Regions from separate parts of the Ferrimonas sp. YFM genome, predicted to be linked through region 2. Evidence: predicted binding sites of a transcription regulator. Region 2 holds the regulator's gene; each other region holds the start of a gene.
What was found. Region 2 encodes sigma-54, which starts transcription at its own class of promoters, with help from an activator protein. Its sites were predicted from a motif close to GTTGGCACGNNNNTNGNNT; they were not measured.
Positions count from the first base shown of each region.

Region 1 (4,982 bases), 330 kb from region 2:
GCTTATCGACACCTACAATGTGCTGCGCGCCCAGGGGCTGGCGGCCACCGAGGCGATTCTGCGTACCGGTGCCCAACGTCTGCGTCCGGTGATGCTGACCACCATCACCACCATCCTCGGCCTGATGCCCATGGTGCTGGAGATGAATGTGGATCTCATCAACCGCGGCATCGAAGTGGGGGCGCCCTCGACCCAGTGGTGGTCTCAACTGGCCACCGCGGTGGCGGGCGGTCTGGCTTTTGCCACCGTGCTGACCCTGGTGCTGACCCCCAGTCTGCTGGCGCTGCGGGCCCGCAGGCAGGAGCGCCGGGCGCTGCGCCGCTTCAAGGCCCAGCAGATGGAGGAAGCGTTATCTCAGGACTAGCCCTTTGAGAGAACGAAGACACTAAAAAGGCGCCCTGGGGCGCCTTTTTCAATGGCTGCGGGTTATCGGCGAACCCGGCGGCCCAGCAGGGGAAGCAGCAGCAGGGTGAACCACCCCAGGCTACCACTGCCGCCACCGCCGCCACCGCTGGAGGTGGAACCACCGCTGCCACCACTGTTGGGATCGGTCACGGTGACGGACTTGGTGAGCTTGAGGCTGTCGTCGCCGTCGCTGATGGTCAGCACCACCTGGTAGGTGTTGGCGGCACCATAGGTGTGGCTGGCGCTGGTGCCGCTGGCACTGCCGCCATCACCGAAGTCCCAGGACAGGGTGCGGTTGGCACTGCCGCCGCTGACGGTGGCACTGAAGCTGCGGGTCAGGCCGGTGCCGGAGACGGTGAAATCGCCATCCAGGGGGATGGACACCTGCACAGTCTCGTTCAGGGTGATGCTGCTGTCATTGGCGTCGGTCACGGTCAGGCTGATGTCGTAGTCACCGCTGAACTCGTAGCTGTGGCTCGGGTTGGCCTGGGTGCTGCTGGCGTCGTCACCAAAGCTCCACTGGTAGCGGTAGGGAGCGGTGCCACCGCTGATGTCGGAGCTAAAGGAGACGGTGGCCCCTTCGACGTTGCTGGCGATGCTGCCCGCCAGAGTCGGCGTGCCATCAGCAGTGACCACGACGGAGCGGCTGCTTTCCAACACCCGACCGGCCTCATCCAGGGCGGTTAGGGTCAGGGTATAGGTGCCGTCTGAGGGGTAGGTGTGGCTGATGGAGGCGGTGTCGTAGGTCTCGCCATCGCCGGTCTCCCAGATGTAGCTCACCGTGCCCTGACCATTCTCCGTGGTCGCCTGAGCACTCAGGGTCAGGCCGTTGCTGGCGGTGGTCAGGCTGGCGATGTTGAAGCCGCCGCCGCTCTTGGTCAGCGCCAGGGTGGCGGTGGCCGAGTTGCTGGCCTGCTCGGTGACCGCCATCTTCAGGCCCACCTTGGGCAGCACCAGGCCGGACTGCTTCTGGCTGGGGGCGCTGTAATCCTTGGCGTCATCGAACTCGGAGATGGGGGCCAGGTTGGGGTCGTTGTAGCCAGCCGTCTGGGCGTATCGGCTGAAGGCCGCATCCTTGATCTGGATGGTGGTGCCCTGGTTTGGGATCAGCTGCTGATCCGCATCCACTACGCCGGTGAAGCCATAGCCCGGGTGGGTGCCGACGTTGTTGTCGGAGTAGGCGCGGTTGTAGTACCACAGCAGTACGCCAGGGCTGTAACCGGTGCCGCTCAGGCCGGTGTCGTTGCCGCTGAACTGACGCAGCTGCATGAAGTAGCCATGGCCCGCAGCCGGACGGTAGTTGCTGATGCGGCTGAAGCCGTCCAGGGTCATGGCCTGGGCGGTCTCGCCGCCGCTTTGCCAGACGGTGTCGGCGCCGTTGCTGATCACCAGGTTATCGGCCACAAAGCCGTAGCCCCCTTCAGACTGATCGGTGACATAGCGCAGTCCCAGGGTGATGCGCTGGCCGGCATACTCACTGAGGTCCACCTCGATGGTGATCCAGCCCGCGTCACCTTCGGCGTTGGCGAGGGAGCTGGAGTTGCCGGTGTAGTGGGGGCCCAGATTGGCGTGGTAGGGGTTGACTGTGCTGGCGTAGCTACCGGATACCGGGCTGCCATTGACCAGGATCTGGGCGTAGTCGTAGCCGCTTTCGATCTGCCAGTGGGCCTTGAGGCTCAGCCTGGGGCTGCCGGAGGGCAAGGTCAGGCTGGCTTCGGCGCTGGTGCTGATCTCATGCCCGGCGCCCGAGTAGTACTGCAACTTGCCGCTGTAGGGGCCGTGGAACGCCTCCAACTGGGCCGGCAGTGGCAGGGTCAGCTGATTGATGCCGTCGTGATTGATGGCGCTCACCAGGCTGTGATTGGCCGGGGTCTCGCTCAGGCTGTCCAGTTGGATGTCGGTGTTGTTGATCCAGTTGCCGCCGTAGCGTTTTTGCAGGTAGTCCCGGGCCCAGGCGCTCATGGAGGAGGGCTTGCTGCCTGCTGGGGTGCCGGTCCAGCTGCCGCCGGACATCAGGGACCACATGCCTACGGGAGAGCCGTGTTCGCTGTATTCGAGATCGTACTCGTCCGGCAGACCCAGATCGTGGCCGAACTCGTGGGTACAGACGCCGGCGGCGGCGTCGATGGGCTGAATGGTGTAGCCGAAAACGCTGTATTCGCTGCCGGGGATCGCCCTGGGCTGGTTTCTGCTGTCGAAGACGAAGTAGCGGTGGGACCAGATGGCGTTGTCCCCCAGGTAACCGCCACCGGCCTCTTCGCCGATGCTGGAGTGGAACACCATGATGTGGTCGATGATGCCGTCGGGTTCGTTGACGTTGCCGTCACCGTCCCGGTCGTATTGGTCTTCCTGATCGAACTCACTCAGATCCACGTCGCCGCGGGCCACCAGTTTGGAGACCGCTTCGAACACCAGGTCCGGTACCGCGCTGTCTTTGTCGTCGTCCTTGTGGGCGCCGTAGTGGGCCGCATTGTTGTCGGCGGTAACCCAGTCGAACACTTTGCCGCTGAAATCGAAGCTGCCACCGGACTCCTCGGTGTAGAACTGGCGGGCAGACTGCAGGGTTTGGCCTGTGGGGCCGGGGAAGCCGGTGCTGGAAAACAGCAGCTTGTCGTAGTGGCTGGCGGGATAGCTGGAGTAGTACATCCCGGTGTCCTGGCGCGTCAGGCGATTGTTGTCATGGGGCAGGTCGGGGAAATCCACCAGGATCCCCAGAACCTTGACCGCCTTGCCGCTGTCCTCGGCATTCTGGGTCAGGGTCATCGCCTTGACCAGAGGAGACTTGTGATCCTGGCCGTGATGAAGCGGCGCCAGGGACACCCCATGCTTCAGCGTCTCTGGATTGAAGGCGCCGGCGGTGTATTGCTTGACCTTGGCGTCGATCTCGGCCCGGGTGTGGGAGTCATTAATCTCGCCGCGTTTAGCCATCCAGTATTCGATGCGCTCGGGGTTGATCACCCCAGGATCGGCCAGCTGCACCTGCCTGGGTGCGGCCTGCAGGCTGGAGGCCAGTCCCGCCGTAACCAGGGCGGTGGTCAGTACACTGATTCTTTGCATAGTTTTCCCTAAATAACTTCCTGGGTTTTTGGTGCCGCCTGCCGGCGTCACTCTCGCGTTCCTTAGTATTCGTCTTACCTGGCGCATGAACTCTCAAGGCCCGGCAGACGTTATTGTTGTTTTAATGGATTCTGGCCTGAATGCCCCTTGTCTCCCCGCTCCACTGCGCACCGGTTGGCGAGTGGAAAGGGGGCGGCCAGTTTGGATTCTCACTACTTTGTGGTCTTAATTGCAATCAATTTAGTCACAAGTGAGTTTTAAGTCACCCAAAAACAACAATTTATGTAACAGGCATGACAATTGCTTACATAGCCTGAAGCACAAAAATGACCAAAAGGAGTGTGTCGATGAACGCGTATTCTGTCCTGGCGAGCCTGCCTCTGCTTTGCGCTCTGCCTGTCTGGGCCGATCCCTGTTATCAGGGGCAGGGGCCCAAGGTGATCAGTGAGGCTCTGGATCTGGACGGCATTGAGAGCCTCAGGCTGCGGGCGGGCGCCGGAGCCCTGTCCATTGAAGGCAGTGAGGGCAATCGCATTGAGATGGAGGCCGATGCCTATGTGGGGGAGACCACTGAATACCGCCTGACCCTGGAGCGTCAGGGCGATGAGGCGGTGATCCAGGCTCTGGTGGACGATGACCGTCAGTGCCGCGGGGAGGAGCAGCCCTATATTGATCTGGTGGTCAGGGTCCCTGCCGGCATCAATGTGCACGCCCAAGACGGCTCAGGTCATCTGAAAGTGATGCGGCTGCAGGCCGACCTGCATCTGGAAGATGGGTCCGGCAACGCGGAGATCCTGGGGGTTGGTGGCCGTGCCACCATAGGGGATGGCTCTGGCAATCTGGTGGTGCGTGATATTCAGGGTGAGACCCGAATCGAGGATGGCTCGGGTAACCTGGTGGTCAGCGGCATCAAGGGTGACATTCGCATCGAAGACGGCTCCGGCAACCTCAAGGTGCAGGATGTGCAGGGCGATCTTAGGGTGGATGACGGCTCCGGCAACATCACCATCAGCCAGGTCACCGGCACCGTGACCATCGACGACGGCTCCGGCGACATCCTGGTGGAGCAGGCGGGCGACGTGAAGCTGAAAGACACCGGTTCAGGCTCGGTGGAGCTTTCCGCCGTGGGCCGGGACCGCCTGAAGTAGGGCTAGCCTTTAGGGGTCAAGCTGCCCAGTACTGCGGGGCGGCTGGCACCGGTGGCCGACGGCAGGTTGCCGGGCAGTCCCTCCACGTGGCGCATCGCCAGCCAGGCGAAGGCCATCCCTTCGACCCACTGCGGGGGCACCCCCAGGGCATCCGTGGTCTGGATGCGGTGCTGAGGCAGGGCCTGAGCCAGTTTGCGCACCAGTTGGCCGTTGAAGGCGCCGCCGCCGCACAGATAGAGGGCACAGTCCGGGCTCAGTGCCCGGATCTCGGCGGCCATGGTCTCCACGGTGAACGCCAGCAGGGTTGCCTGGATATCTTCCGGCGCCAGGTTCATGAAGGGCTCCAGCTGGTAATTCAGCCAGGCCTGGTTG
Region 1 covers NZ_AP027368.1:3,872,097-3,877,078, reverse strand. The annotation lists gene QUE41_RS17840 (efflux RND transporter permease subunit) at 1-364, shown strand, start outside; gene QUE41_RS17835 (immune inhibitor A domain-containing protein) at 427-3,462, opposite strand; gene QUE41_RS17830 (DUF4097 family beta strand repeat-containing protein) at 3,810-4,610, shown strand; gene QUE41_RS17825 (anhydro-N-acetylmuramic acid kinase) at 4,613-4,982, opposite strand, start outside.
Region 1: a site for sigma-54 is predicted at 3,750-3,768, ahead of QUE41_RS17830 (DUF4097 family beta strand repeat-containing protein). Genes of this name have one in related genera too.

Region 2 (4,982 bases):
TGTCCATGATTAATGGCGTGAAATTTTCTCTTTATGCTTGATAACCTGACGGTCCAGCTTGTCGATCAGGCCGTCGATGGCAGCGTACATGTTGTCGTGGTGGTGGGTCGCGTACACTTCGCGGCCACTCAGGTTCAGTTTGGCTTCGGCGGTTTGCTGTGCTTTCTCCACATTCAGCACCACGTAGACATTGGAGATATGGTCAAAGTGGCGCTCCAGCTTGTCGAACTTGGTGTGCACATAATCTCTCAGAGCGGTTGTGATCTCGACGTGATGACCGGTCAGATTGATTTGCATATAGGTTCCTCCTTTTTTGCTGGTTACAGCTGTTTCCGCTGATTGGATGGAGCTATGCCCAGGGCTTCCCTGTACTTGGCGATGGTCCGTCTCGCCACCTTGATTCCCTGTTCTGCCAGCAGCTCCGCCATTTTGCTGTCACTGAGAGGTTTTTTAGGATTCTCAGCAGCAACCAATTTTTTAATTAAAGCACGAATTGCCGTGGATGAGCACTCGCCGCCACTGTCGGTGCTGACGTGGCTGGAAAAGAAGTATTTCAGCTCGAAGATGCCACGGGGCGTATGCATGTATTTCTGGGTGGTCACCCGGGAGATAGTGGACTCGTGCATGTCCACCGCTTCCGCCACATCGTTGAGCACCATGGGCTTCATCGCCTCGTCACCATACTCCAGGAAGCCTTGCTGGAACTGGACGATGCAGTTGGCCACCTTGAGCAGGGTGTCGTTGCGGCTCTCCAGGCTCTTCAGGAACCACTTGGCTTCCTGCAGGTGACCGCGAACGAATTGGCTGTCTGCCTGATTGCGGCTGTTGCGGCTCAGGGCCGCATACTGTTCGTTGATGCGGATCTTGGGCATGGTGTCCGGATTGAGTTCCACTACCCAGCGCCCCTTGCGCTTGGAGACCGCCACATCGGGAATCACGTACTGGTCGTTATCGCTGACCAGGGCGCTGCCGGGACGCGGGTTGAGGGTCTGGATCAGCTCCATCGCCTCTTTGAGCTCCTCCTCCTTGAGGCGGGTCTTGCGCATCAGGCCGCGGAAGTCGCGATTGGCCAGCAGATCCATGTGCTCCTGGATCAGCATCCTGGCCTCTGCCAGCCAGGGGGTTCCCCCATCAAACTGACTCAGTTGCACCAGCAGGCACTCGGCCAGATCCCGGGCACAGACGCCCACAGGATCGAATCGTTGCACCCGCTTGAGCACCGCTTCCACCTCGTCCAGCTCCACCTCATCGTCGCCCATGGCTTCGAGAATGTCTTCGGCGGTCTGGGTCAGGTAGCCGCGTTCGTCGGTGGCATCAATGATGGCCACCGCGATGGCGCGGTCGGTATCGGACATGGGGGTCAGTTCCATCTGCCACAGCAGATGGCTTTGAAGGCTGTCGCCGGTGCTGCCCTGAAAGGGCATGTCGTCTTCCCGGCTGGACATGGGGGCCGGGGAGGAGGTGTAGTATTCGTCCCAGGAGGTGTCGACCTGAAGGTCATCGGGCATGTCGGTCTGACTCAGGGCCTCGCTGGTGTCCAGGCTGGCGGCTTCCGGAGCGGGCTCCAACTCATCCCGGGTGGCGGTGTCCGGGGTGTCGGGGACGGCTGGGCTGAGATCCTCCTCGACCTCAAGCAGGGGGTTGGCATCCAGAGCCTCCTGAATCTCCTGTTGGAGATCCAGCGTCGACAGTTGCAGCAGGCGAATGGCCTGTTGCAACTGCGGGGTCATGGTGAGCTGCTGTCCCAGCTTTAGCTGTAGAGAAGTCTTCATTTACAACAACCTGTCCTTATTCCTTCTTGTTATTTCCGGTTGTATTCCTGGTCGGGAGTTCAAATTACTATAGCTTGAACTGGTCGCCCAAGTATACCGAGCGCACCAGCTTGTTCTCTAGGATGGCGGCGGGTTCACCCTGGGCGATCAGCTCGCCGTGGCTGACGATGTAGGCGTGTTCACAGACGTCCAGAGTCTCCCGAACATTGTGGTCGGTGATCAGTACGCCCAGGCCGCGATCTCTCAGGTGCTGGATGATCTTCTTGATGTCGATCACCGAGATGGGGTCGACGCCGGCGAAGGGCTCGTCCAGCAGGATGAACTTGGGATCGGCAGCCAGGGCCCGGGCGATCTCTACCCGGCGGCGCTCGCCGCCGGACAGGCTCATTCCCAGGCTGTCGCGGATGTGGGTGATGTTGAACTCCTCCAGAAGCTGTTCCAGCTTCTCTACCCGCTGGGACTGGCTCAGGCCCTTGCGGGTCTGCAGCACCGCCATCAGGTTGTCGTACACCGACAGCTTGCGGAAGATGGAGGATTCCTGAGGCAGGTAGCCAATCCCCTTGCGGGCACGGCTGTGCATCGGCAGCAGGGTGATCTCCTCGCCGTCAATGAGGATCCGGCCCCGGTCGTTCTGCACCAGGCCCACCACCATGTAGAAGGTGGTGGTCTTGCCGGCGCCGTTGGGGCCCAGCAGGCCGACGATCTGGCCGGTGCTGACCTCAAGGCCAACGTTCTTGACCACTTCCCGGCCCTTGTAGGCCTTGGCCAGTTTCTCTGCGGTCAGGGTTGAGCGGGTCATTGCTGCTTCTCACCCTCTTTCTTTTCCTTGGGCTCGGCCAGGGATTTGAGATCGGTTTCTGCAGGCTGGAAGATGGTGGTGATCTGCTCATCCTTGTTGCCTTCGGCCACCAGCATCTGCTTCTCCAGGTCGTACTGGATGGTGTCGCCCTGGACCAGGCTGCCGGACTGGCGCATCTCCGCTTTCCCCTTCAGGGTCAGGATGCGCTTCTGGATGTCGTAGCGAATTTCGGCGGCTTCGGCCTGGGCCAGCTTGCCGTTCTCCATCATCTGTTGATAGGTGGCGGGAGAACCGGAGGCGATCAGGGTGGTCACCACCTTGTCGTCGGTGGCTTCGGCACGCAGTTCGTCGGCGTTGATCAGCAGGGTGCCCTGGGTGATGCGAACCCGGCCCGAGTAGATCAGCATGCCGTTGGGCAGATCCGCCCTGGAGTTATCGGCTTTGACCTCCACTTTCTCGTGAATGTCGCTGTCCAGGGCTGCGGCGCCGGTGCTGCCCAGCAGCATCATGGCGGCCAGAAGCAGTTTAATGGGTTTCATAGATGGCATTTACCTGACTCTTTAATTCAATCCGGTTCAAATTCAGATCCGCCCACAACCCTTTGGCGGTGATGTTAAAGCCCTCGCCATTGCCTTTGATCTGGCGGTTGGAGGTCATGATCATCGTCTCCAGGTCCAGTTCCAGATAGTCGGTGGTGATGGTCTTAAGTGGTTCATTGGGCTCGATGGCTGTGATGATAACATCATTTTCCAGTACCACGTGGCGGCCGTCGCTGAGTTGCCCCTGAGTGGCCTGCACCCGCCACTGCCCCTGGCTGTCTTCAGGGTAGAGCAGATAGTCCGGTTCCTGCAGGCGGGTCAGGGCCAGGGCCTGGTAGTGCTCCATCTGGTCGGCGCTGATCTCGGCACTGAGGCGGCCCGACTCCGAGTAGACGCGGCTGCGCAGGTTCTCGGCGACGAAGTCCGGCTGGTAGCTGGGTTTGACGTCCACCTGGGCCTGGTCCTTCATCACCATGGAGCGCCAGGTCAGCAGGATGGCGGCACCAAACAGGATGGCAATGGCTATCCCTTCGCGCTTCATACGCTCATCCCTTTGGCGTCCTTGAAGGTGCCCTGGGCTTCCATGATCAGATCGCACAGCTCACGGACGGCGCCAAAGCCGCCGCGGGTGCCGGTCACCAGGTGTGCCTGGCGCAGCAGCAACGGGTGGGCGTCGTTGACCGCCACGGACAGGCCGGCGAGTTCCATCACCGGGGCGTCCACCAGATCATCGCCGATGTAGGCGCACTGATGGTCCTCAAGACCCAGAGTGGTTTTCAGCTCCTCATAGGCACTGACCTTGTCCTCTACGCCCTGGTAGATGTGGGCGACGCCGAGGGCGCTCATGCGGGTCTGGACAATCTCGGAGCGGCGGCCGGTGATCACCGCCACCTGAACGCCGGTGCCCTGCAGGGCTTTGATGCCAAAACCGTCTCTGGTGTGGAACGCCTTGAGCTCTTCCCCCTGGTTGCCCAGGTAGATGCGGCCATCGGAGAAGACGCCGTCCACGTCACACACCAGCAGTCGGATGTTGGCGGCACGGTCCAGGTTGTCCTGGGATACAGGGCCATAGAGGGTATCGATCATGGTCATCAGAGTACTCCCGCTTTGAGCATGTCCATCATGTTAAGGGCGCCAACGGGCCGACCCTGGTCGTCGATGCGCACCAGGCCATTGATCTTGCGCTCCTCCATCAACTTGAGGGCTTCGGCCGCCAGGATGTTGTCCGCCAGGGTAATGGGGTTGGCGGTCATCACCTGACCTATGGTGCTGTTGTGGATCTCCACCCGGGCATCCAGCACCCGGCGCAGGTCGCCGTCGGTGAAGATGCCGGTCAGTATGCCGTTTGCATCGGTGACACAGGTCATCCCCAGTCCCTTGGCGGAGATCTCCAGCAGGGCTTCGGACAGGGGGACCTTCTCCTCGACGCAGGGCAGGTGCTCGCCCCGATGGGTCAGGTCGTCGACGCGCAGCAGCAACTTGCGCCCCAGGGCGCCGCCGGGGTGAGACAGGGCAAAGTCGTCGGCGGTGAAGCCTTTGGCCTGCAGCAGGGCGACCGCCAGGGCGTCCCCCATCACCAGGGTGGCGGTGGTGGAAGAGGTGGGGGCCAGACCCAGGGGGCAGGCTTCCTTCTCCACCTTGATGCACAGGTGCACCTGAGCCAGTCGGGCCAGGCTGGAGTCCGGTTTGCCGGTCATGGCGATCACCGGGATGCCCAGGCGGCGAATCACCGGCATCAGGGTCATGATTTCGCTGGCCTCGCCGGAGTTGGAGATGGCCACCACCACGTCCTGCTCGGTGAGCATCCCCAGGTCGCCGTGGCTGGCCTCGCCGGGGTGGACGAAGAAGGAGGGGGTGCCGGTACTGGCCAGG
Region 2 covers NZ_AP027368.1:4,200,777-4,205,758, reverse strand. The annotation lists gene ptsN (PTS IIA-like nitrogen regulatory protein PtsN) at 1-7, opposite strand, end outside; gene hpf (ribosome hibernation promoting factor) at 10-297, opposite strand; gene QUE41_RS19455 (RNA polymerase factor sigma-54) at 321-1,772, opposite strand; gene lptB (LPS export ABC transporter ATP-binding protein) at 1,840-2,571, opposite strand; gene lptA (lipopolysaccharide transport periplasmic protein LptA) at 2,568-3,110, opposite strand; gene lptC (LPS export ABC transporter periplasmic protein LptC) at 3,097-3,651, opposite strand; gene kdsC (3-deoxy-manno-octulosonate-8-phosphatase KdsC) at 3,648-4,196, opposite strand; gene QUE41_RS19430 (KpsF/GutQ family sugar-phosphate isomerase) at 4,202-4,982, opposite strand, start outside.

Region 3 (4,982 bases), 1.7 Mb from region 2:
GTCCGACGCCGCCCAGGTTCTGAAGAATCTGGAGCCCAAGCATGTCCAGAAGGTGGGCATGGTGATGGCCGGCATCAACAACTTCAGCCAGGACAAGGTGACCGCGGTCCATCGCCTGTTCCTGGAACAGATTAAGAAGTTCTCCTCCATCGGTCTCAACAGCCAGGAGTTTGTGCGTAAGGCACTGACTCAGGCCCTGGGTGAGGACAAGGCAGGCAACCTGATCGACCAGATCGTCATGGGCCACGGCGCCACCGGTCTGGACTCCCTGAAGTGGATGGACGCCCGTCAGGTGGCCAACATCATTCAGAACGAGCACCCGCAGATTCAGACCATTGTGCTCTCCTACCTGGAGCCGGATCAGGCGGCTCAGATCATGAGCCAGTTCACCGAGCGGGTGCGCCTGGATCTGATGCTGCGTATTGCCAACCTGGAGGAGGTGCAGCCCGCGGCCCTGCAGGAGCTGAACGACATCATGGAGAAGCAGTTCGCCGGCCAGGCCGGAGCCCAGGCAGCCAAGATGGGCGGCCTGAAGGCGGCGGCCAACATCATGAACTACCTGGATACCGGCATAGAGGGTCAGCTGATGGAGTCGATCCGCGACTCCGACGAAGAGCTGGGCCAGCAGATTCAGGATCTGATGTTCGTGTTCGAGAACCTGGCGGACATGGACGACCGGGCGATGCAGGTGATTCTGCGCGACCTGCAGCAGGAGGTGCTGATTCGTGCCCTCAAGGGCGCCGACGACCAGCTCAAGGAGAAGATCCTGGGCAACATGTCCAAGCGTCAGGCGGACCTGGTACGGGACGACCTCGAGGCGATGGGGCCGGTGCGCATCTCCGAAGTGGAAGCGGCTCAGAAAGAGGTGCTGGCGGTGGCCAGACGCCTGGCCGATGCCGGCGAGATCATGCTGGGCGGCGCCGGTGGCGAAGAGTTCCTCTAATCCATGAGTCAGGAAACCCGGGTCAAATTCAACCGTCGGCTAGCTGGCCAGTTAGAGGCCAGCGAGGCGGAGCAGTGGGAGCTTCCTGATGTGGGGGAGGAGATCACCGAACCCTCTCCTCTGGCACTGAACATCTCCAGCGGCGAGCCTGAACCCCAGGCCGACGAAGAGGAGGCTCCGGCGCCTCCGACCCTGGCGGAGATCGAATCCCTCCGTGAAGACGCCCGTCAGGAAGGTTATGACGAAGGCCTCAACCAGGGGACCCAGAAGGGTCTGGAAGAGGGTCGTCTCAAGGGCCTGGAAGAGGGCCACACCCAAGGTTATGAACAGGGCCTGGAGCAGGGTCTGGAGGAGGGCAGGGCCCGCATCCAGGCTCAGATGGCCCAGCTCGATGCCCTGCTGAACCAACTGGTGGCGCCCCTGCAGGCGGTGGACAACCAGGTGGAACAGGAGCTGGTGGAACTGACCCAGCATCTGGCCCGGGCGGTGATCGGCTGTGAGGTGAAAACTCAGTCGGAACCGCTGCTGCTGGCCCTGCGTCAGGCGATGGATGCCCTGCCCAGCCGGGATCAGAAGGTCACCATCCAGCTGTGCGCCGAGGATCTTCAGTTGGTGCGCGACAGCTACGGCGATGAGGAGCTGACGCGCCGCCACTGGCAGCTTGAGCTGGAGCCTAGCCTCAGCCGGGGCAGCCTCAAGGTGCTGACCCAACGCTCCGAGGTGGCCATGCCCCTGGCGGAGCGCATCGAGACCATCTTCAATCAGTTTATCAATCAGCCTCGTCCCGCGGTGGATGAGCCTGCCTATCCCCAGTTCCAGAGTGTGCCGCCTCAGCCCGAGGTGAACGATGCGCCGGACCAAGCCGGCCCGTCTTCAGAACCGGCGGACACCACCACTCAGGCTGCCGACGCCGAGGTTGACGCCGACGGCGCCACTGCCCAGGAGAGCCCGGGTCATGGAGCAGCGTAGTCAACGACTCACCCAGCGGCTGAAGGCCTGGCACTACAATGTAGCCAGCAACAAGCCGGTGGCCTCAGGCCAGCTGCTGCGGGTGGTGGGCCTGACCCTGGAGGCCGTAGGCTGCCGCGCCCCTGTGGGCTCCCTCTGCTCCATCGATACCCTCTCCGGTGAGATCCTCGCCGAAGTGGTGGGTTTCGACGACCAACTGCTCTACCTGATGCCCATCGAAGAGATGAAGGGGGTGCTGCCCGGTGCCAAGGTCACCCCCATCGGTGGCCGTCGCGGTCTGGCCGTTGGCGATGCCCTGCTGGGCCGGGTCATCGACGGCAATGGTGAGCCCATCGATGGTCTGGGTCCCTTAAAGACCCGCCACCGCGCCGCCCACAGTGCTCCTCTGCTCAACCCCATGGCCCGCCGGGCCATCAGTCAGCCCATCGACACCGGGGTGCGCACCATCAATGCCCTGCTGACCGTGGGCCAGGGGCAGCGCATGGGGCTGTTTGCCGGTTCCGGTGTGGGCAAGTCGGTGCTGCTGGGGATGATGACCCGAGGCACCAACGCCGACGTCATTGTGGTGGGCCTGGTGGGTGAACGTGGCCGCGAGGTGAAGGAGTTCATCGAGGAGATCCTCGGCCCCGAAGGCCGGGCCCGCTCCGTGGTGGTGGCCGCCCCGGCGGACAACAGCCCGATGATGCGCCTGCGCGCCTGTGAAACCGCCACCCGCATCGCCGAGTACTTCCGTGACTGTGGCAAGAACACCCTGCTGCTGATGGACTCTTTGACCCGTTACGCCCAGGCGCAGCGGGAGATCGCCCTGGCCATCGGTGAACCACCGGCCACCAAGGGCTACCCGCCCTCGGTGTTCGCCAAACTGCCCAAGCTGGTGGAGCGCGCCGGCAACGGCGGCCCGGGACAGGGCAGCATCACCGCGTTCTATACCGTACTGACCGAGGGTGACGACCAGCAGGATCCCATTGCCGATGCCTCCCGGGCCATTCTCGACGGCCACATCGTTCTCTCCCGACAATTGGCGGAGAGCGGCCACTACCCGGCCATCGACATCGAGGCGTCCATCAGCCGGGTGATGCCCATGGTCACCGAACAGCTGCACCAGACCGCCGCCCAGATGATCAAACAGCTGTGGTCCGCCTACCGTCAGAACCAGGACCTGATCGCCATCGGCGCCTACTCCCAGGGCTCCGACCCCAAGGTGGACAAGGCGATCGCCATGCAGCCGGCCTTCAACGCCTTCCTGCGCCAGGAGATGCGCCGCCCGGCCAACTACACCGAGAGCCTGGAACAGCTGGCCCGGCTTGCGGCCAACTGCAAGTACTAGGGGCTGAACCATGGCGGATCCCAAGCAGCTGGCAAAGGTACTGGAACTGGCGGACAGGGAGCTGGAAGCGGCCCAGTTGCAGCTGCGCAGTGCCCAGTCCCAGGCCAACGCCCTGCGGGAGCAACTTAAGAGCCTGGAAGCCTTTCGCATGGACTATGTGCGTCAGGCGGCGGAGAAGACCGGCGACAAACTGGCGGCCAACCATTACCAGCAGTACTACCACTTTGTTGCCCGCCTCGATGGCGCCATCGATCAGCAGCATCAGCAGATCCAGGCCGCGGATCAGGCGGTGGGCCAGTTCCAGCAGCAGTGGCAGAAGATACAGCAGAAGCAGAAGGCCCTGGCGCTGCTCATCGACAAGGAGCACGCCCGGCGTCGCGCCCGGGCGGACAAACAGGAGCAGGTGGAGCTGGACGAGTTTGCCCTACAGCAGTATCTCCGGCGTCAGTCGTAGGGCCTTCAGAGTTCAATTCAGTCTTTTGGCGGCAGTTGGGAGTTGTGGCACGAAGTTTGCTCTTAACTTGGCATTAACGTAGAGCCGTCACCGGCCTCTGCCGGTTCCATTGTCAGCCAGGAGTTGTAACGACCCATGGAAGCTCGACTGCAGGTCACACAGACCCCCTCGGTGCTCAGCACCGCCCCCACCTCAAAGGGTTCGTCCGACGACGGCTTCGAGGCGGCGCTGGCCAATGCGACAGAAGCCGGTCAAAGCCCGCTGTCGCAGCCCCAGGCGACAGACGAGCAACCCGATGAAATATCAGGTGCTTCGCAGGAAGTTTCCGAAGCGGAAAACGCAGAGGCGCCTGCCGGGTCCTCTGAGGCAAAGGGCGCGGCTGATGCCCAGGTGACGCCTCAGGGTGAAGAGCAACAGCAGACTCAGGCTGAAGGGAAGGGGCCTCTCCTTACTCAGGTGGTGCCGACCGAAGACGCAGGTGACGAGCAGGCCGCAGCATCTGAGCCGCGGGATCCCTTTGCCGCCATCGAGCCCAAGGTGGCAACCCAGGCTGACCCGGAGCGGCAACAATCTGCCCCCGGCAACACCCAGGGGAGTGGGGTGCCAGCGCCTGAGGAGGTTGAGCCGGGCACACTGACCGCCGCCACCGAAACCGAACAGGTGGCCGCCAAGGCCGCTCAAGCTGGTGGTGAGGGGAAACAGCCTCCCATGGACAGGGTGGACCCCATTAAGGGGCACCCAACCGCCGACAGCGAACATCCGAAGGCGGAAGCCCCAGGTCAGGGCGTTGCCGCCCAGGCCAAACCCAGAAGAGGCGCGTCTGAACAGGGTTTGGAAAGCCGTTCCGGCATCGCCGCGGTCGCTTCCGTCAAATCGGACGCTGCCCCCTCGGTAGAACCGGAAGGAGAGGGGCTTCAGGATAAGGTTGCCGAACACAAAGCCGTGGGGCAGTTGCCTGCAGAGAAACCGGTGGACACCAAGGCCGAGGGTCAACCTGACCAGGCTAAGACCGAGGCTTCGCCCTTCGCTGTGCTCAAGCAAAGTGACGGCGAACTGGTCGAGGGCGAAGAGCTGGCCGCGGCCAGCGACAGCCCAAGGGCGGTGACCAAAAAGGCGCTGGCCGAGGCCCTGGGGGCTCAGCCAGGCGGCAAACCGGAAACGCCTCAAGCGGCGGATGGCAAGGACTCCCCCAAGACCGGGGCTAAAGAGGGGCCCAGGGCGCTCTCAGGCAGTGAGCTGCTGGCCCAGCTGCAAGGCAGCCGCGAGGTTCAGAGCAAGCTCGAGGGAGA
Region 3 covers NZ_AP027368.1:1,198,528-1,203,509, forward strand. The annotation lists gene fliG (flagellar motor switch protein FliG) at 1-943, shown strand, start outside; gene fliH (flagellar assembly protein FliH) at 947-1,912, shown strand; gene fliI (flagellar protein export ATPase FliI) at 1,899-3,239, shown strand; gene fliJ (flagellar export protein FliJ) at 3,250-3,693, shown strand; gene QUE41_RS05765 (flagellar hook-length control protein FliK) at 3,829-4,982, shown strand, end outside.
Region 3: a site for sigma-54 is predicted at 3,737-3,755, ahead of QUE41_RS05765 (flagellar hook-length control protein FliK). Genes of this name have one in related genera too.

Region 4 (4,982 bases), 1.1 Mb from region 2:
ATCTTCTCCTCGAGCATCTGGCGGTGCTCGGGGTTCATCATGTTGAGCTTGTGCTCATTGATCAGCATGGTCTGCTTCTTCTGCCACAGGCCGAAGGCTTCCTTGGAGATGTTGTCGAAGATCTTCTTCCCCAGCTCGCCGGGGTACAGCTGAAAGTCCAGGCCTTCAGCCTCTTTGTTCAGGTATTGGCAAAATACGGTGCGTGCCATGATCGGGTCCTTACCAGATTGGATTGCTCAGTTATACCAAATGCGGCCCTAGAACTCTAATCCCCGCGGCCGGTTACCAGGCTTCTGAGCAGCCCCTCCGTGGGGGCGGCCAGGCCCACCTGAATGTGGCTCCCAAGGGCAAACCAGTTGTGCTCCAGTTCGCCTACCTGACTCGGTTGGCGGCCCAGTTCCAGCTTTACCGGCTGGATGTCCAGATGATAATGGCTGAAGGTGTGGCGAAAAGGTTCGAAGTGGTGCCAGTTGGTGTCGATTCCCTGATTTTCCAGCCACTGTCTGGCCTGCTGCTCGGTGTCGAACTGGGGAAAGCACCACAGGCCGCCCCAGATGCCGCTGGGGGGACGTTTGTGCAGCAGGACTTGGCAGTCGTGCACCAGCATCAGCTGGACACAGGCCCGTACCGGCTTCTCCTTCTTGGGCTTCTTGCCTGGGTAGTCAGTCTGGTTGCCCTGGGCGTGGGCCTGACAATCCTCTCCGACAGGGCATTCGCTGCACTTGGGTTTTGTACGGGTGCAGATCATCGCACCTATGTCCATCATCGCCTGGTTGTAGGCCTGGATCTCATTTGCTGGTGTCACCGCCTCGGTGACCTGCCACAGCCGGTTCTCCACCGCCTTTTGTCCAGGCCAGCCGTCGATGGCCTGGTGACGTGCCAGTACCCGTTTGACGTTGCCATCGAGGATTGGGTGATGCTGGCCGAGAGAGAGGGAGAGCACGGCGCCGGCGGTGGAGCGGCCGATGCCGGGCAGGGCCATGACCTGCTCCAGAGTTTGGGGGAACTCGCCGTTGTGCTCGTTCACGATCGCCTTGGCGGCTTTGTGCAGGTTGCGGGCTCGGGCGTAGTAGCCCAGACCGGTCCAATGGTGGAGCACGTCATCCGTGGGGGCCTCGGCCAGATCTTTGACCGTAGGGAAGCGCTCCATGAATTTCAGGTAGTAGGGAATCACAGTTGCGACCTGAGTTTGTTGCAACATGATCTCTGAGATCCATACTCTGTAGGGACTTTTATCCTGTTGCCACGGCAGGGTTTTTCGTCCCGCGAGCCGGTACCAATGAATCACCCTGTCAGAAAATGGCTTCCTGCTCGCTTCCATCAACTATTCACCTAAATTACAATTGCCGCTTTTTGGCGTCACAGTGTAACGCCTTAGGGCTAAAAGCGAGAAGGTTGAGATGACTGAAGAGCAAAAGCCGGATCTGCCTGAGGGCAAGCGAATCCGCAAGATCCGCTCCTATGTAAAGCGTGAAGGACGCATGACCAAGGGCCAGGCCCGGGCCATGGAGGTCTACTGGCCCACCATGGGCCTGGAGCACGACATGGGCAGAATCGACCTGGCCCAGGTGTTCGGCCGTGAGGCGCCAGTGGTGCTGGAGATCGGTTTTGGCATGGGCAAGTCCCTGGTCGAGATGGCCGCCGCCGAGCCTGAGAAGAACTTCATCGGTATCGAGGTGCACGGCCCTGGTGTGGGCGCTTGCCTGATGTACGCCGAAGAGCTGGGTGTAACCAACCTGCGCGTGTTTGAACACGACGCGGTGGAGATCCTGGCCGATTGCATCCCTGATGCCAGCCTGGACCGGGTACAGCTGTACTTCCCTGATCCCTGGCACAAGAAGCGTCACCATAAGCGCCGCATTGTTCAGCCGGAATTCATTGAATCGGTGCGCAATAAGCTTAAGATGGGCGGCGTATTCCATATGGCGACCGACTGGGAGCACTATGCCGAGCATATGCTGGAGGAGATGAGTGAAGCCCCGGGCTTTACCAACACCGCCGAGAAGGACTTTGTGCCCCGTCCCGATTTTCGTCCCCTGACCAAGTTTGAAGCCCGTGGCCAACGCCTGGGTCACGGTGTCTGGGACCTTATCTTTGCTCGAAACAAATAGGAGAGCATTATGACCACCATTCCAACCGCCAAGAACCGTAGCCGCCGCCTGCGCAAGAAGCTGCGTGTAGACGAGTTCCAGGAGCTGGGTTTCGACCTGAGCTGGCGCTTCAACGACGATGTGACCGAAGAGCAGATCGACGCCCTGGTGGATCAGCTGATTGAGGAGGTGATCGAGCCTCTGAAGCTGGGTTACAGCGGTGGCGGCCACAAAGCCTGGGACGGCATCGTCTGCACCCAGAAGCTGGGCAAGTGCACCGACGAGCACCGTCAGGCGGTAGAGAAGTTCTTCGCCGACAAGCCGGTGACCGAGGTTAAGGCTTCCGAGCTGTACGACATCTGGTGGGGCTGATGCCCGACCTGGCTCTGCTGCAAAGCATCCACGAAGAAGCCCTGCCCCTTATCGGGCGGGGTCAGGTGGCGGACTACATCCCGGCTCTGGCCGGGGTGCCCGCCAACCGCCTCGGCATCGCCATCTGCACCGCAGATGGAGAGATGCTGGGGACCGGTGACTATCTTGAGCCCTTCTCCATTCAGAGTATCTCCAAGGTGTTTTCCCTGATTCAGGCCATGAGTCTGTATGAGGAGGAGGAGCTGTGGAAACGAGTGGGCAAGGAGCCCTCGGGTAACCCGTTCAACTCCCTGGTTCAGCTGGAGTTTGAGCACGGTATTCCCAGAAATCCCTTCATCAACGCGGGCGCCCTGGTGGTGAGCGACATGCTCCAGGGACGGCTGAGTGCGCCCAAGCACCGGATGCTGGAGCTGGTTCGCGAGCTCTCCGGCAATGAGCACATCGTCTGCGACAAGGCAGTGGCCCGCTCCGAGTATGAACACTCGGCCCGTAATGCGGCGATCTGCTATCTGATGAAATCCTTCGGCAACTTCCACAACGAAGTGGATGTGGTGATGAAGAGCTACTTCAACCACTGCGCCATCCGCATGAGCTGCGCCGATCTGGCTCGGGCGTTTTTCTTCCTGGCCAACAAGGGGGTCTGCCTGGGTGGCAGACGGATGATCAGCGAGCGTCAGAGCCGTCAGGTGAATGCCCTGCTGGCAACCTGCGGTCTCTATGACGGGGCCGGGGAGTTTGCCTATCGTGTTGGCATGCCTGGCAAGAGTGGCGTCGGCGGTGGCATTGTGGCTGTAGTGCCTGGCGAACTCAGTGTTTGCGTATGGTCTCCGGAGCTTGACCCTTCGGGTAACTCTCTGGCGGGAACCCGGATGCTGGAGTTGCTGGCCAAACGCCTTGGCCGCTCCATCTTCTGATGGCGATTCTCACCACATTCTGGTGAGCATTCCTACCAAGCCCTCTCCCATTTCAAGTCAACTATATAAATATCAGTGACTTATACTATTGGCCCAATATTGGCATTACCCAGGCATATCCAATTCAAAGGAGCTGAGTAATGTCATTGTCCAAAGTTGCCGCCGCCGTGATGCTGTCCTCCACCCTGGCCTCCGGTGCCGCCCTGGCCCAAAACCAGCAGTGTGATTTCTCCTTCAACCATGATCTGGTGATCAGCGACACCAAGCTGGAGGTGATGGAGAAGGGGCGCACCCTGTATCTGTTTGAAGATGGCCGACTGTGGGTTGAAGGAGACAGTGTTTCCTTAGATGGCAGTCAGCAGGACGCCATGAATGATTTCCAGCTGGCGGTCTACAACCAGATGCCCGCCACCATGGAGGTGATTGAGAAGGCGCTGGAGATGGCCAGTATCGCCCTGGATGCGGTGGCCACCGAGTTTGCCGAACTGGGCGTGGACATGAACAACCTGCGTGATGTCGCCGATACCCTGGCTCAGTCGGTGCGGGAGAAGATCGCCCTGGATGACGGCTCCTACCGTCTGGTGAGCGGTGACTTCGATCAGTTTGGTGACCAGTTCGACCAGGAGTTCGAACGTCAGCTGGAGACTGCCATCACCCAATCCATGGGAGCGATCATGATGCAGATGGGCTCCGCCATGGTTAACGGAGAAGGTGAGGGCTTCGAAGCCAAGATGGAAGCCTTCGGCGAGCGTATGGAGCGTATGGGAGAAGAGTTGGAGCAGCGCTTCGCCGGCCAGGAACAGGTCCTGGAAGCTCAGGCCGAAGAGCTGTGCCGCAGCTGGCAGCAGCTGGATGAGATGGAAAATCAGTTGCTGCAGCAGATCCCCGAACTCGAGCCTTTTGACCAGCTGGATGTAAAAGCGGACAAACTGGCCTACCGCTGGTACTAAGTTCACTCCACGGGGGCAGGCAGGCTGTCCCCTCTAAATTCAGTTCGCTACAGCGGACAATCTACTCCCCAAAAAGTTGATCCAATCTCCACTCTTTGCGGCATACCTGCATTTGCCGCTTTTTTTTTGTTTTCTAAAAGGGTTCAATGTATGGGTTAACCGGAGAGTGATATGCGTGAGCTGTTAGAACCCATAGTTATCTATACCCATGTAGTGCGTGCCCAGGGCTTTTCTGCCGCCGCCCGCCGCCTGGGCATTTCAAAATCCAAGGTAAGTAGCCAGGTAAGTCAGCTGGAACAACAGCTTGGCGTCCAACTGGTGCAGCGCACCACGCGCTCTCTGAGCCTGACTGAGGCGGGGGAGACCCTCTACCGTCATGGTGAGTCCATTATTCGTGAGGTGGACTCTGCCGTTGCCAACGTCCAGAGTCTGCACGATGAGATTCGCGGCGTGCTTCGGGTGGGCATTACCCAGGCCTTTGGCTCCATGCACCTGATGCCTCTGATCCCCGACTTTATGGCCCGCTACCCCAACCTGGAGCTGGAGATAAGCTTCCTGGATCACAAGGTAGATGTGGTCAACGAAGGGCTGGACCTGTTGCTTACCATGTCTGAACAGCTGCCCCTGGGGATGGTGGCCAGGCCCTTGATGGACTG
Region 4 covers NZ_AP027368.1:656,435-661,416, forward strand. The annotation lists gene QUE41_RS03120 (oxidative damage protection protein) at 1-209, opposite strand, end outside; gene mutY (A/G-specific adenine glycosylase) at 266-1,321, opposite strand; gene trmB (tRNA (guanosine(46)-N7)-methyltransferase TrmB) at 1,401-2,111, shown strand; gene QUE41_RS03135 (50S ribosome-binding protein YggL) at 2,121-2,462, shown strand; gene glsB (glutaminase B) at 2,462-3,376, shown strand; gene QUE41_RS03145 (DUF2884 family protein) at 3,517-4,326, shown strand; gene QUE41_RS03150 (LysR family transcriptional regulator) at 4,498-4,982, shown strand, end outside.
Region 4: a site for sigma-54 is predicted at 3,464-3,482, ahead of QUE41_RS03145 (DUF2884 family protein). Genes of this name have one in related genera too.